Regions from separate parts of the Streptomyces sp. NPDC046821 genome, predicted to be linked through region 1. Evidence: riboswitches for the same ligand, from Rfam matches in the RefSeq annotation. Region 1 holds a riboswitch; each other region holds the start of a gene.

Region 1 (3,696 bases):
TCCGGGTTGGTGACGAACAGGTCGTCGCCGACGAGCTGCACCTTGTCGCCGAGCTTCTCGGTGACGACGTTCCAGCCGGCCCAGTCGTCCTCGAACAGCGGGTCCTCGATGGAGACGAGCGGGTACGCCGCGACGAGCTCCTCGTAGTACTCCGTCATCTCGGCGGCGGAGCGCTCCTTGCCCTCGAAGAGGTACTTGCCGTCCTTGTAGAACTCGGAGGCGGCGACGTCGAGCGCGAGGGCGACCTGCTGGCCGGGGACGTAACCGGCCTCCTTGATCGCCTCGAGGATCAGGTCGAGGGCCTCACGGTTCGAGCCGAGGTTCGGGGCGAAGCCGCCCTCGTCACCGAGGCCCGTGGCCAGACCCTTGCTCTTCAGGACCTTCTTGAGGGTGTGGTAGACCTCGGTGCCCCAGCGCAGCGCCTCGGAGAAGGACTCCGCGCCGATCGGGGCGATCATGAACTCCTGGATGTCGACGTTGGAGTCGGCGTGCGACCCACCGTTCAGGATGTTCATCATCGGGACGGGCAGCAGGTGCGCGTTCGGACCGCCGAGGTAGCGGAACAGCGGCAGGTCGCTGGCCTCGGACGCGGCGTGCGCGACGGCGAGCGAGACGCCGAGGATGGCGTTGGCGCCGAGGGAGCCCTTGTTGTCGGTGGCGTCCAGGTCGAACATCGCCTGGTCGATCAGGCGCTGCTCGGTGGCGTCGTAGCCGACGAGCTCCGGGCCGATCTGCTCGATGACGGCGAGGACGGCCTTCTCGACACCCTTGCCCTGGTAACGGTTCGGGTCACCGTCGCGAAGCTCGATGGCCTCGAACGCACCGGTGGAGGCACCGGACGGGACAGCGGCACGACCGGTGCTGCCGTCGTCGAGGCCGACCTCGACCTCGACCGTGGGGTTGCCTCGGGAGTCCAGGATTTCCCGGGCTACGACGACGTCGATGGACGGCACGAGCATCTCCTTATGGGATGTGACGCAACTACGCCGGGCCGCTCGGTCCGGCAACACGAGCCTAACCGGCTCCGGGGCCGGCGCCGCCCTGTGGCCCGCCCCGTGGACAAAACCGAGAGCGAATTGTTTCCCAACGGAACAAAAAGCTCCGGCGGACGACGGGCGAAAGCGCGGTCCCCCACAGGCCTCCACAAAGCCAGAACCCCGCCCCGGGTGCGACGGGGGAGGCGCACCCGGGGCGGGGAGTTCTTGAGGGACAAAGACGCGGTACCGGCGGTCCGCCGGAGGCCGGTACCCGCGTCTCACCTCTTTATTACTGCAGAGGCTTCTTGGCAGAGGCCTCTTTTGTAGAGGCTTCTTACTTGAGGTGGAGCTGCTGGCCCGGGAAGATCAGGTCGGCGTTGTCGACGATGTCCTTGTTCAGCTTGAAGAGCTTGTCCCAGCCGCCCTTGACGTGGTGGGCCTGGGCGATCTTGCTGAGGGTGTCGCCGGACTTGACCTTGTACTCGCCGTCACCCTTCTTGACCGTCTTGCCGGTCGGGGTCTGGACGGTCTTCTTCGACTCCTGCTTCGGGGCGGCGGGCTTCACGCGCTCCTGGCTGCGGGTGGTCGGCTGCTGGGTGCGCTCCTGCTGCTGCGGCTGGGCCTGCGGCTTCGCGGGGGCCGGAGCGGAGTTGGACGTGGAGGCGCCGGACAGGCCCACACCACAGGTCGGCCAGGCACCCTTGCCCTGGCTGGCCAGGACCTTCTCTGCGACGGCTATCTGCTGCGACTTGGAGGCCAGGTCGGCGCGGGAGGCGTAGGCGGTGCCGCCGTACGCGGCCCAGGTGGACGCGGAGAACTGCACGCCGCCGTAGTAGCCGTTGCCCGTGTTGATCGACCAGTTGCCGCCGGACTCACACTGTGCGACCGCGTCCCACTCGGAGGTGGTGGCGGCGGAGGCGCCGGTGGCACCCATCAGCGGAACGGCGACGGCGGCACCGGCGACGCCGGCCAGCGTGGCGACGCGGACGGCCTTGGACGGACGACGGTGCTTGCCCTTGGAAAACAGCATGGAGAGATCCCCTCACCGACGCCTACGAGGTGAGCTGTCGGGTTCGGGCCGGATGAGTGCCCGGTCGCACGACTTGCGTGCGACTTCACCCCAAGCCGGTCCTCCGGCCGTCTCTCAACGGCCGGGACCGGCGCTTACCTTGGGTCCCCCGCTCCTGCCCACGGCGCTTACGCGACGACTGTTCCCGTTCGGACATTGGCAGGATTCGGCGTGACATCCGACGGGGCCCGCTGTGGCGAGCGGTCCTGACCGTAAGCAGTGAATCGCCCGGATTTCAAAGACGATCAGGGTCTTTGAGATCCATCTCTCATTGTCGCGAAAGCGGACATTAAGCCCGAACTGCCGCTACTTTTCGCCCGATTCGAGCCCAAGATCCAGACTCTGACCAGGAAGGATGAGGTTCGGGTCGGAGCCGACCGTCTTCTTGTTCTCCGCGTACAGCGCGGACCATCCACCGCGCACGTCATGGGCGTCCGCGATGTCCCACAGGTTGTCACCCGGGCGCACGGTGTATGTGCCTTCGTCCGTATTCGACCCCGCGCGGGCGCTTTCTCCGCCGCGCGAGGCGTGCCGGCCGGAGCTGTCGGCGGTGCGTGAGGGGGCTTTGGTCTCGTCGGCGGCCGCGTCGCCGCGGTGGCGGCCGGAGGCGGGCGAGGCGTCGGGGGTGGGCGTCGAGGGGGTCGCCGAGGCCGACGGGAGCGACGGGGTCGACGAGACCCACGGAGCCTCCGGGGTCGAAGTCGCCCCGTCCTGGCCGGACTTGTCACCCTGGGAGCCATCCGAGGCGTTACTGGCTTTATCGCCGGACTTGTCGGAATTCTTCCCATGAGAGCCACCGGAGCCGCTCTTCGCGTCCGAGGTCGCCGCGCCGGACGGAGTGGCACTGTCGCCACCCTTCGCCGCGTCACCGCTCCCGGAATCGCCGACGGACACCGACGGGGTCGGCAGCGCCACCCCGGGGTCGACGTTCGGCGGCGCCTCGTCCGTCGTGAGCCCCGACGTCACCGAGCACACCGGCCACGCACGCGGGCCCTGGTCGTCGAGAACCTTCTCGGCGACGGCGATCTGCTGCGAACGGCTGGCCTGGTCGGCGCGCGGGGCGAAGTCGAGACCGCCGTACTTCTCCCACATCTCCTGCGAGAACTGGAGCCCGCCGTAGTACCCGTTGCCCGGGTCGGCGCTCCAGGAGCCGCCGCTCTCGCACTCGGCGAGCTTGTCCCAGGTCGCCGAGGACGCGGCGCTCGCGTTGGTGGCCGCGAGCAGTGGAATCGCGAGGGCCGATCCGGTCACTCCCGCCGCGACGACGATCGCGGGAGCCTGGCGGGGGCGACGGTGACGACCGTTCCCGGAGAGCATGGAGACGCCTTTCGGGTGACTATCGCGACGGATGGTGCCGCGGTGACTCGTGAACGTAGCCGCACTCGAACGCTTGTCACAAGCGGATGCAGCAGAGATCACGTAAAAGTCACAGTCCTGACGCACCGTCAGCTATGGGGCTCCGCCCGGGTCTTACGGGCGCGGCGCGAACTCGACCGGCAGCGTGCGCAACCCACGCATGATGAGCCCGCCACGCCACCGCAAATCGGCAGGATCTCCCGCAAGTCGCAGGTCCGGAAGGCGCGTCAGAAGCGTTGCCAGGGCGGCCTGTCCTTCGAGCCGCGCGAGGGGCGCGCCGAGGCAGTAGTGGAT
Region 2 (3,696 bases), on a different contig from region 1:
CTCGGCGGCGGCGAGTCGTCCCGGATCTACAACCGTCTCGTCCGCCGTGACCAGACCGCCGTCGCCGCCGGCTTCGGCCTGATGCGGCTCTCGGGGGCGCCCTCCGTGGGCTGGCTGGACGTGAAGACGTCCGGTGACGTCGAGGTCCCGGTGATCGAGGCGGCTGTCGACGAGGAGCTGGAGCGGTTCGTCACGGAGGGCCCGACTCCGGAGGAAATGGAGCGCGCCCAGGCCCAGTTGGAGCGAGAGTGGCTCGACCGGCTCGGCACGGTCGCGGGCCGCGCCGACGAACTGTGCAAGTACGCCGTTCTGTTCGGCGACCCGCAGCTCGCCCTGACCGCCGTCCAGCGCGTCCTCGACATCACCGCCGAGGAGGTCCACGAGGTGGCCAAGGCCCATCTGCGCCCCGACAACCGCGCGGTGCTCGTCTACGAACCCACGGCCCCCGAAGAAGCCGACGAAGCCGAAGAAGCAGATGAGATGGCCGACGTGACGGCGGACGCGACCGCAGAAGAGGAGGCGGGCAAGTGACCGAGCTCGCGACCATGGACTTCCACCCGCAGCCCCAGGCCGGCGCGCCCAAGCCGTGGGCGTTCCCCGCCCCCGAGCGCGGCACGCTCGACAACGGCCTGACGGTCCTGCGCTGCCACCGCCCCGGCCAGCAGGTCGTCGCCGTGGAGGTCAATCTCGCCGCCCCCCTGGACGCCGAGCCTGCCGGCCTCGACGGCGTCGCCAACATCATGGCGAGGGCCTTCTCCGAAGGCACCGACAAGCTCGCCGCCGAGGAGTTCGCGGCCGAGCTCGAACGCTGCGGCGCGACCCTGGACGCGTACGTCGACCACCCGGGCGTACGGGTCTCCCTCGAAGTGCCCGTCTCCCGGCTGCCGAAGGCGCTCGGCCTGCTCGCCGACGCCCTCAGGGCGCCCGCGTTCGACGCCAAGGAGATCGCCCGCCTGGTGCGCAACCGGCTCGACGAGATCCCGCACGAGACGGCCAACCCGGCCTACCGCGCCGCCAAGGAGCTCTCCAAGCAGCTCTTCCCGGCCACCGCGCGCGTGTCCCGCCCCCGCAAGGGCACCGAGGAGACGGTCACCCCCATCGACGCGGCAGCCGTGCGCGCGTTCTACGAGCAGCACGTGAGCCCGGCGACGGCGACCGCGGTCGTCGTGGGCGACCTCGCCGGCACCGACCTCGACGCCCTCCTCGCGGAGACGCTCGGCGCCTGGACGGGAGGCCCGGCACAGCCGCGTCCCGTGCCGCCGGTGACCGCCGACGACCGCGGCCGCGTCGTGATCGTCGACCGGCCCGGCGCCGTACAGACGCAGCTGCGCATCGGCCGCGTCGGCTCCGACAAGCACGACCGGGTCTGGCCGGCGCAGGTGCTCGGCACGTACTGCCTGGGCGGCACCCTCACGTCGCGTCTGGACCGGGTCCTGCGCGAGGAGAAGGGCTACACCTACGGCGTGCGCGCGTTCGGCCAGGTGCTGCTCTCGGCGGCGGACGGGACGGGCGCCTCGCTGCTCAGCATCAGCGGTTCCGTGGACACCCCGAACACGGGTCCGGCGCTCGACGACCTGTGGAAGGTTCTCCGTACGCTCGCCGAGGAGGGCCTGACCGACGCCGAACGGGACGTCGCCGTGCAGAACTTGGTGGGCGTTGCCCCGCTCAAGTTCGAGACCGCCGCGGCCGTCGCGGGGACGCTCGCCGACCAGGTCGAGCAGCACCTGCCCGACGACTTCCAGGCGGAGCTGTACCGCCGGCTCGCCGCGACGGGCACCGTGGAGGCCACCGCGGCCGTCGTGAACGCCTTCCCGGCCGACCGCCTGGTGACGGTGCTCGTGGGTGACGCGGCGCAGATCGAGGAGCCCGTCCGGGCGCTCGGCATCGGAGAGGTGACCGTCGTCACCGGCTGACCGAGAGCCGGACCGAGAGTCTGGCCGAGAGTCGGACAACACGGACAACTTGCGGCCCCGGTGGGTGAGATGACCACCGGGGCCCTCGTATGTCCGAATTGGGCCGGTGGTTGCCTGTCTGCCCTGTGTCATGCACAACAAAAGCGCGGTTTTGTTTGTTGATTGAAAGTTGACCCGCTTAGCGTCGGTCCGGCTGTCCGCCAGAAGTACGCCGCGCCCGCGGCACCGGGCAGCCATCGCCGAGTCCCCCAAGGCGCGAGCCGGGGGAGCCGGGGACCCACCGCAGTCCCTGGGGTGAATCGGACGCCCTTCCCGAAGGGTGTCCGTAGGAGACCTTCCTGCTCCGAACCCGTCAGCTAACCCGGTAGGCGAGAAGGAGGGAAAGGATTCAGCGCCCCATGGCGTTCACCCGTGCCACCGGGAAGCACCGTCGCCCGAGCCGGTTCACGCGTACCACCGCGAATGTCGCCGGCGTCGCCGCGATCACCACGACCGGTGTCATCGGAGGCCTCGCCTCCCCCGCCCTCGCCGCCGAGCACACGGCCATGGAGCAGACAGGCCTGACCAAGGCCATCTCCATCGGTGACTCGCTCGCCGAGCAGATCGACGCGCAGGCCGCCGCCCAGCAGCAGGCCGCCGAGGAAGCCGCCGCGAAGGCCAAGGCGGAGGCCGAGGCCGAGGCGGAGGCCGCGCGACAGGCCGAAGAAGCCAAGCGCAAGGCGGAGGCCAAGGCCAAGGCCGAACGCGAGGCCAAGCAGCGCGCCGCCCGCGAGGCCGAGCGCAAGCGCCTGAACACCTACGTCATGCCGATCACCGGCTCGTACGTGTCCACCGGGTACAAGGCCAGCAGTGGACTGTGGTCCTCCGGCAGCCACACCGGCATCGACTTCCACGCGGCCAGCGGTACCTCCGTCCACGCCGTGGGCTCGGGCACGGTCGTCGAGGCCGGCTGGGGCGGCGCCTACGGCAACAACATCGTGATCAAGATGAATGACGGTACGTACACGCAGTACGGTCACCTGTCGTCCATCGGCGTCTCCGTCGGCCAGACCGTCACGCCCGGCCAGCAGATCGGCCTCTCCGGGGCGACCGGCAACACCACGGGCCCGCACCTCCACTTCGAGGCCCGCACGGGCCCCGACTACGGCTCTGACATCGACCCCGTCGCGTACCTGCGCGGCCACGGCGTGAACGTCTGACGCCCGTCCACACTGCCAACGACGAAAGCCCCGGCTCACCGAGCCGGGGCTTTCGACGTTACGAGTCCTACGCGTCCAGGGTGCGGCCTAGACCGTCTCGGGAAGCTCGTCCAGCCCCTCGGCGACAAGCTTGGCCAGGCGGTCGAGCGCGACCTCCGCGCCCTCGGCGTCCGAGGCCAGGGTGATCTCCTCGCCGCCCTCGGCACCCAGGCCGAGCACCGCGAGCATGGAGGCGGCGTTGACGGGGTTGCCGTCGGCCTTGGCGATCGTCACGGGGACGCCGGCCGCCGTGGCCGCGCGGACGAAGATGGAGGCGGGGCGGGCGTGGAGGCCCTCGGTCCAGCCGACGTTGACGCGGCGCTCAGCCATGTGTTGCTGCCCTTCAGGATGCTCACAGTTGTCTAGACCAGTGTCCCACACCGGTGGACGTGACCGCTGTGAGCCCTTCGCGCCGCACGCACGCGCGCGTCGGCCCTCATAGCCTGCCTGCGGCCCGCGCACCCCGCGACCGGTGCGCCACCGCGCGCGTACGCCCGCACATCGCCGGCACCCAGCCCGCACGCCACCGGCGCCCCGAGCCCGCG
Region 3 (3,696 bases), on a different contig from region 1:
GTGCCGCGCGGCGCCTGCGGCGGCCAGGGCTGGTCCGGGTCGGCGGGCACGTCGACGCCGAGCACCTGGCCCGCCCGCAGCGCGACCCGCGTGTGCCCCTCGGGCGAGAGGTGCAGCCGGTCGTCGTCCCAGGCCCGGCGGTCCTGGACCGTCTTCAGCGACCACAGGTCGAGCACCGGGCAACCATGGCGGTCGGCGATCGCGCGCACATGTCCGTTGTACGTCGCGATCTTGCCGCGCAGATGCTTGAGGACCGGGACGTCACGGGTGTCGAAGCCCGTGGTGACCATGACGGTGCCGACGGCGGAGGTCAGTTTGGCCACGGCCTTCTCGAAGCGTTCCGCGACGTCGTCGGGGTCGGTGCCGGGCCGGATGATGTCGTTGCCGCCGGCGGAGAAGCTCACCAGCTCGGGGGCGAGCTCCATGGCGCGCGGGAGCTGGTCCTCCACGATCTGGTCGAGGAGCTTGCCGCGCACGGCGAGGTTCGCGTACCGGAAGGAGTGCTCGGGGGTCCGGTCGTCCAGGAGGACGGCGAGGCGGTCGGCCCAGCCCACGAAGCTGCCGTCGGGGCCGGGGTCCCCGACGCCTTCGGTGAAGCTGTCCCCCACCGCCGCGTAGGACCGAATCGTGCCGCCGCTGAGTGATCTCGATTCGTTTGCCACAACCACACATCTTTCACCCGGGGATGTGACCTACGCGACCGTAAGGAGGGGTTGACGAGTGGTGACATAGACCACCCGGTCAGTTTCGGCATTCCAGGAATACGGCCCCCGGAGTACGCCCGGAGGGGCGGGCCCGCGCCGGGCCCGCCCCTTCGGTGTCACGCTGCCCGGGTCAGACGGAGACCCCGTGGGCGTTGAGGTACGCGACCGGGTCGACGTCCGAGCCGTAGTACGGGGTGGTGCGGATCTCGAAGTGCAGGTGCGGTCCCGTGACGTTGCCAGTGGCACCCGAGAGGCCGAGCTGCTGGCCCTCGGTCACACTCTGGCCGGTCGAGACGGACAGCGCCGACATGTGGGCGTACTGCGAGTACTTGCCGTCGGGGTGCAGGACGACGACCTCGTTGCCGTACGCGCCGTCGTAGCCGGCGGAGACCACGGTGCCGGCGGCTATGGCCTTGATGGACGTGCCCGTCGGGACGAGGAAGTCCACGCCGGTGTGGTAGCCGCTGGACCACATGGGGCCGGGGGTCTTGTAGGCCGTGCCGATCTTGGCGCCCTGGACGGGCAGCTGGTAGCCGGCGCTGGCGGAGGCCTGGATGGCCAGCGCGGGCGCCGCGGCCGGGGTCGCGGCGTGGGCGCCGGCGGCACCCAGCAGGGGCAGCGCGATCGCGGCGCCACCGGCGACGACCAGGGCGGCGGTGCGGGTGAGGTTCAGGGACTTCGGACGGCGGTGCTTACCCTTCGCGGGCATGGCGGATTCCTCTCCGTCGCCTGCGAGGTGAGCTGTCGGGTTCGGGCTGGAGATGCCCGGCCGGGCCCTGTTCGGGCACGGCTTCACCCCGAGCCGTCGCCGGTGTCCCGGAAACGGCGTTCTACCTGGGTCCCCCGCTCCTGCCGGCACGGATCTGGATGCGGATTCCGGTCGGCGGCAGGATTAGGCGTTCCGTCCGGATTGCGGTGAACGTAAGCGAGCGGGGAGCGCCACGACAAGGCCCGAACGCCCTTGCGCGGCCCGGGTCTTGATCCTTTGCTGATCCACTCCGGAGCACGCCGTCACACTCCGTGGACTCCCGATCTTTGCAACTGTTATTCCTAAGGGGAGTTCAAGGGAGTTCACTCGGCGCGCCCGTCACGCCCGGTCACGGCTATGAGGCTGCTCACATATGACACGCCATGTCACGTCATTTCAGGTCTATTTATGACTAACGAGTCATTCAATGACTTACTGGTTTATTTAGGTCATTCAGGGCGCAATGGCGGCCCCCTTCTGACCCGTCGCGTCGCACATGGTTGCCCCTGGAATCCATGTCGTATCGTCGAGAACGCCCGCAGGCGAACAGCGCCGCGGCCGACCGGGAGGAGCCCCCGTGACGCAGCAGGTCCCGTCCACCGAGCCCGAGTTGGCCGGAGTGCGCAACTTCCGCGATGTGGGCGGCCTCCCCACCGTGGACGGCCGTCGGGTCAAGCAGGGCGTGCTGTTCCGGAGCGGTCACCTCGCGCACGCGACGCCGGAGGACGCCGAGTTCCTCGCCTCGCTCGGGCTGCACACGATCTTCGACTTCCGCAACGCCGCCGACCAGCGCCTCGAAGGCCCCGACGTCACGCTGCCCGGCGTGCGGAACGTGAATCTGCCGCTGACCGACCCGGCGGACGGCGCCGAGTTCTGGAAGATGGTCCGCGACGGCCACATCGACGAGCTGCGCGCGGCCCTGTCCGAGGGCCAGGCGGCGGACCGCATGATCACGTCGTACCGGGCGATCATCAAGGAGCGGACCGCCGAGCACAGCCAGGTGCTGCACGCCATGGCCGAGGACAGCGTGCCCGCGCTCATGCACTGCGCGGCGGGCAAGGACCGCGCGGGTCTCTCGATAGCGGTCACGCTGCTGGCCGTGGGCGTGGAGCGCGACGCGATCGAGGCGGACTACCTGGAGTCGAACGCCGCGCACCGCCGCTACAAGGTGCACCGCTCCAGCGCCGACGAGGACGCGATGTCCCCCGAGGTCATGGAGCTGCTGAGCCCTCTGTTCGACGCGCGCGCCGGCTATCTGGCGGCCGCCTTCGAGACGATCGAGGAGACGTGGGGCTCGGTCGACCGCTACCTGGAGGAAGGCCTCGAGCTGACCCCGGCCGAGCGTGATCGCCTGCGCGAGCACCTCCTCGACTGACCAGGACCAGGACCGGGATCGGGACCGGAACCGGCTCTTGGCCTCACGGCGTCACCCGCGCGAGGCCCCCAGCGTGAACAGCAGGTAGATGAAGGCCGCGACGATGTGCCCGGCGAAGACGTAGACGAGCAGCCGCACCCAGATGCCGCGCGGGAGCCTGTCCTCCACGTCGCGCCGGCGGACGGGGTTCACGGGCCCGGTCACATCACCGGTCACGCCGGTGGTCACGTCGCCGGTCACGTCGTTGGTCTCCGCGTTCATCGCGGGCCTCCCAGGGTCGGTTCGCCGCCGCCGGCCGCCGGTCCGAGACACAGCGCGGCGGACGGGCTCTGCAGCAGGGTGTGGACGAAGAGCAGTTCGGCGCCGCCGCGGTCGGCGGCGGCGATCCGGTGCGGGGTGAGCGAGTCGAAGTGCGCGCTGTCCCCCGCCTCGAGCCCGTACGCGGTGTCCCCGAGGCGCAGCCGCAGCCGCCCTTCGAGGACGTACAGCCACTCCTCGCCGGGGTGGACCCGCACGATGTCGCCCTGGGCGCCGTACGGCACATGGACGCGCAGGGCCTGCATCCCGCGCCCGGGGGAACCGGCCTGGCGATAGATCCAGCCGCCCGCCTCGTTGGGTTCCATGTCACCGGCGCGCACGACGGAGTTCTGGTCCGCCGGAGTCTCCCCCAGGACCTCCGAGACCGTCGTACCGTAGGTGCGGGCGAGGGCGAGCAGCATCGGGAGCGAGGGCTGGCGGCGCCCCGTCTCCAGGCGGGAGAGATGGGCCGGCGAGAGTCCGGCGGCGCGGGCGGCGGCCTCCAGGGTGAGGGCGGCGCGGCGGCGCAGTTCGCGCAGCTGTGGCGCGACGACAGGCAGCTCCGTGGGCTC
Region 4 (3,696 bases), on a different contig from region 1:
GGGTCGTCGAAGTGCGTGTAGTAGAGGTCGATGTAGTCGGTGCCGAGTCGGCTCAGCGACGCCTCGGCGGCGGCCTTGATGTTGCCCGCGGACAGGCCGGGGTATTCGGGGTGGCCGCCGACCTTGGTCGCGACGACGACGTCGGAGCGGTTGCCGCGCGCGGCCAGCCACTTGCCGAGGACGGTCTCGGACTCGCCGCCCTTGTTGCCGGGGATCCAGGACGAGTACATGTCGGCCGAGTCGACGAAGTTGCCGCCGGCGGCGACGTACGCGTCGAGAACGGCGAAGGACTGGGCCTCGTCGGCGGTCCAGCCGAAGACGTTGCCGCCGAGGGCGAGCGGGAAGACCTCGAGGTCGGACGAGCCAAGCTTGCGAAGGGAAGTCATGTCATGTCACAACACGTCTTCGGAGGGAGTTATTCCGATCCGAAAGTCAAAAGTCCGGGGAATGCCCGACGGCGGCCCTGACGTCGGGGGGATGTCGTCAGGGCCGCCGGGATCGGGGGCGGGGGTGGTGCCGGTCCGGGTGGATCAGGGCGTCAGGGAGTAAGGCCCAGGTTGCGCAGCCACGGCGCCGGGTCGACCCCGGTCGGGTTGCCGCCCGGGTGGACCTCCAGGTGGAGGTGCGGCCCGGTCACGTTGCCCGTGGCGCCCACGCGGCCGATGACGTCGCCGGTGGTCACCTTCTGACCGGCGCTGACGTTGAGCGAGGACTGGTGGCAGTACCAGAGCTCGGTGCCGTCCGGCAGCTCCAGGACGGTGCGGTAGCCGTACGCGCCCGCCCAGCCGGCCTCCTTGACGACACCGCCGTGGATCGCCTTCAGCGGCGTACCCGTGGGAGCGGCGAAGTCGAGGCCCGTGTGGTACCCGGAGGACCACATCGAACCGGGCTGACCGAACGTGCCGGTGATCGTGTACGAGGCGACCGGCAGCGTGTAGCTCTTGGCGAGCTTGGCGAGGCGCTCGGCCTCGGCCTTCTTCTTCGCGGCCTCCTCGGCCGCCTTCTTCGCGGCGGCGACCTTGGCGTCGGCCTTGGCCTGCGCGGCGTCCTGCGTCTTGGTCGCTTCCGCGGCGGCCTGCTTCGCGGCGGCCTCCTCGGCGGCGGTGGCCTCGGCGTGGGCGGCCTGGTCCTGCTGCTGCTCGGCCTGCTGGAGGATGCGGCTGCGCAGCGCCTCACCGGCGTCGGTCGCGCCCTGCTGGGCGTCGGCGGTGGTGATACCGGCCGTGGTCAGCGGCGCGGCGTTCGTCGCCGTACCCGAGTCGTCGGTGCTGTCGTCCGATATCAGCGAGCCCACGCCGGGCAGCGACTTGGCCTCGGGCAGCGCGTCCTTGACGGCCGAGAGGTCGGGCATCGAGATGTGGACCGGGGGCTTGCCGCCCTGCGCGGTGGCGATGCCGCCCGCACCGACGGCCGCGATGACGCCGACACCGAGAACGGTGGAGCTGCGGGCGAGTCCGCCGCGCTGCTTGGCGACGCGGTGCCGGCCGCGCACGGGCCGGACGGACTCCTCTGTGGGGTTCCACTCCTCCCAGGGCTGCTCGTCCGCGTATCCGAACTCGTCGTTCGGGGCATGGGAGAACTCTGGGGCAGGCCGGTTGGACGCCACGGGGGCGCACTCCTTTCCTTCCTTCTCGCCTACCGGGTTAGCTGACGGGTTCGGAGCAGGAAGGTCTCCTACCGACGTCCCTCGTGGGGAAGGACGTCCGATTCACCCCAAGTTGGTGGTTCCCCGGCTCCCTTGCGGGATTAGGCGCGTGCGCACGGAGCCGTCTCTTGTGACGGCTGGGACGACCGCGCTGCGTTATCGAACGTTAATAGACTCGGGGGTCCGATTCCAAGCCGTTCCGACTGATCGTTAACGCCTTTGGCCTGGACTTATCGGGGCACGAGCGGGCGCAATCGGGCGAGTTGACCGCCAGTCGGAACGACACGTTCTTCTGACGGTGTGTCAAACGTTATGCGCAGCGAGGCCGTTCAGCTACGGAATGTGATGAAGGCCATCACTACGGCTTCACGTTCGCTTCACGGCGGCCTCACTCACGGAAGCCGCCGACGCGAAGGGACCATCCACGGCCGCCGGACGACTGCTTCACGTGCTTCACGGCCGCCGGACTTCACGGCCTCCGGACCGCCAACAGCGCCATGTCGTCCGTCGTCCCTCCCCCCGTGTGCCGGCGGACCTCCGCCGTGAGCGTCGCGAGGAGCGGGTCGGGCCCGGAGAACATCCGCCCGGCGAGCCGGCCCGCCGGGTCGTAGAACTCCCCCTCCGCGTCGCGCGCCTCCGAGAGCCCGTCGGTGTACAGCAGCAAAGTCGCCCCGCACGGGAACTCCGCCTCCGACGCCCGGTCCGGCCACGCGCCCAGATCCCCCATCCCGAGCGGCAGCGCCGGCTCCGGCGACGACAGCACCCGCAGCGCGCCGTCCCCGCCGAGCAGCAGCGGCTCGGGGTGACCGCGATTGACGATCCGCACGACGCCGTCACCGTGCGGGATCTCCGCGAGTACGGCCGTCGTGAACCCCTCGTACTCGTCGAGCCCCTCGCGCCGCGTCCCCTCCCGCGCGAGCGCCCGCTCCAGACGCTGCGCGACCGCCTCCAGGGTCGCCTCCTGCTCGGCGGCCTCCCGGAACGCCCCGATGACGACGGCCACGGCCGCCACCGCGCCCATGCCCTTCCCCCGCACGTCACCCACGACGAGCCGCACCCCGTGCGGGGTGTCCTGGACCGCGTACAGGTCACCCCCGATGAAGGCCCCCGCCTGCGCGGCCTCATAACGCGCCGCGATCTGGAGTCCGGCGATACGGGCCTCGGGTTCGGGCAGGACGGCGTGCTGCGCCGCCTCGGCGATCCGGCGTACGGACATCAGCTGCTCGGAGCCGCGGCGCACGACGCGGTTGATGACGACGGCGAGGACGCAGACCGTGACGACGGTGACGAGTTCGGTGACGGACTCGGTGGTGTAGCTGCGGCTGTATCTGAGATGCACCCCGAGCACGACGGCGATCGTCGCGATGCCGGTCAGGAGCGTGCCGCGCGGCGAGAAGAACGGGGCCGCGATCAGCGGCGCGGCGGTGAACAGCGGCACTCCGGTGAACCGTGACGGCGTCATGTAGTCGTAGACCGCCCCCACGGCGATGAGCAGCCACGGCAGCACGCGGACGAAGGACCGGGCCATGGACAGGCTCTGCCCTGCCTCGCGTCTGTGTCCGCCGCGCTGTCCTGCTCGCTGCCCCACCCGATCGCCTCCCGGCACCGTCCGCGTCGGTCCCCCGCACCGGCGCGCCCCGGGGCGCCCCACACCAGCGTTCCCCCGGGCCCGGCGGCGGGCGACCCGGTGCGCCCGACCGGGTGAAACGCGCCTCCGGAGAGCCCGGCCCACCAGGGGCGCGGGCCGCCGATTCGCGTTCCGTCCCCGCAATGGCGTAGAGTCAGGTTCACCGACGCGGGGTGGAGCAGCTCGGTAGCTCGCTGGGCTCATAACCCAGAGGTCGCAGGTTCAAATCCTGTCCCCGCTACTCAAGGCCGAAGGCCCGGAAGCATTCGCTTCCGGGCCTTCGGTGTATCCGGACATCCGGAGTGCGAACTCTTGCCAGGGCGTCGACGAATTCTCCGCCCCTAGACTGAATCGCGGCCGGCCTGTTGTGCCGACTCCGGCGAGCGGGACCCGCCGAATCGGGAAGGCCGCCTCAGCGGACTCC

The links. Region 1 has a riboswitch for cyclic di-AMP ahead of ABZ893_RS16985 (transglycosylase family protein). Riboswitches for the same ligand answer to the same signal wherever they lie in the genome.
Positions count from the first base shown of each region.
Region 2: it holds a riboswitch for cyclic di-AMP, as region 1 does, so the genes downstream of both, ABZ893_RS05810 (M23 family metallopeptidase) here and ABZ893_RS16985 (transglycosylase family protein) in region 1, are expected to answer to the same signal.
Region 3: it holds a riboswitch for cyclic di-AMP, as region 1 does, so the genes downstream of both, ABZ893_RS03050 (M23 family metallopeptidase) here and ABZ893_RS16985 (transglycosylase family protein) in region 1, are expected to answer to the same signal.
Region 4: it holds a riboswitch for cyclic di-AMP, as region 1 does, so the genes downstream of both, ABZ893_RS35520 (M23 family metallopeptidase) here and ABZ893_RS16985 (transglycosylase family protein) in region 1, are expected to answer to the same signal.

Region 1 is NZ_JBEYYB010000007.1:425,125-428,820, reverse strand. It holds gene eno (phosphopyruvate hydratase) at 1-953, opposite strand, end outside; gene ABZ893_RS16985 (transglycosylase family protein) at 1,312-2,007, opposite strand; cyclic di-AMP (ydaO/yuaA leader) riboswitch at 2,012-2,228, opposite strand; gene ABZ893_RS16980 (transglycosylase family protein) at 2,353-3,363, opposite strand; gene ABZ893_RS16975 (cytochrome P450) at 3,517-3,696, opposite strand, start outside.
Region 2 is NZ_JBEYYB010000002.1:505,854-509,549, reverse strand. It holds gene ABZ893_RS05820 (pitrilysin family protein) at 1-531, shown strand, start outside; gene ABZ893_RS05815 (pitrilysin family protein) at 528-1,913, shown strand; cyclic di-AMP (ydaO/yuaA leader) riboswitch at 2,141-2,299, shown strand; gene ABZ893_RS05810 (M23 family metallopeptidase) at 2,312-3,112, shown strand; gene ABZ893_RS05805 (HPr family phosphocarrier protein) at 3,200-3,481, opposite strand.
Region 3 is NZ_JBEYYB010000001.1:652,929-656,624, forward strand. It holds gene ABZ893_RS03045 (SGNH/GDSL hydrolase family protein) at 1-662, opposite strand, end outside; gene ABZ893_RS03050 (M23 family metallopeptidase) at 835-1,413, opposite strand; cyclic di-AMP (ydaO/yuaA leader) riboswitch at 1,418-1,613, opposite strand; gene ABZ893_RS03055 (tyrosine-protein phosphatase) at 2,030-2,827, shown strand; gene ABZ893_RS03060 (DUF6126 family protein) at 2,879-3,088, opposite strand; gene ABZ893_RS03065 (XRE family transcriptional regulator) at 3,085-3,696, opposite strand, start outside.
Region 4 is NZ_JBEYYB010000028.1:21,734-25,429, forward strand. It holds gene ABZ893_RS35515 (aldo/keto reductase) at 1-386, opposite strand, end outside; gene ABZ893_RS35520 (M23 family metallopeptidase) at 539-1,606, opposite strand; cyclic di-AMP (ydaO/yuaA leader) riboswitch at 1,618-1,763, opposite strand; gene ABZ893_RS35525 (PP2C family protein-serine/threonine phosphatase) at 2,115-3,173, opposite strand; tRNA gene ABZ893_RS35530 (tRNA-Met) at 3,440-3,513, shown strand.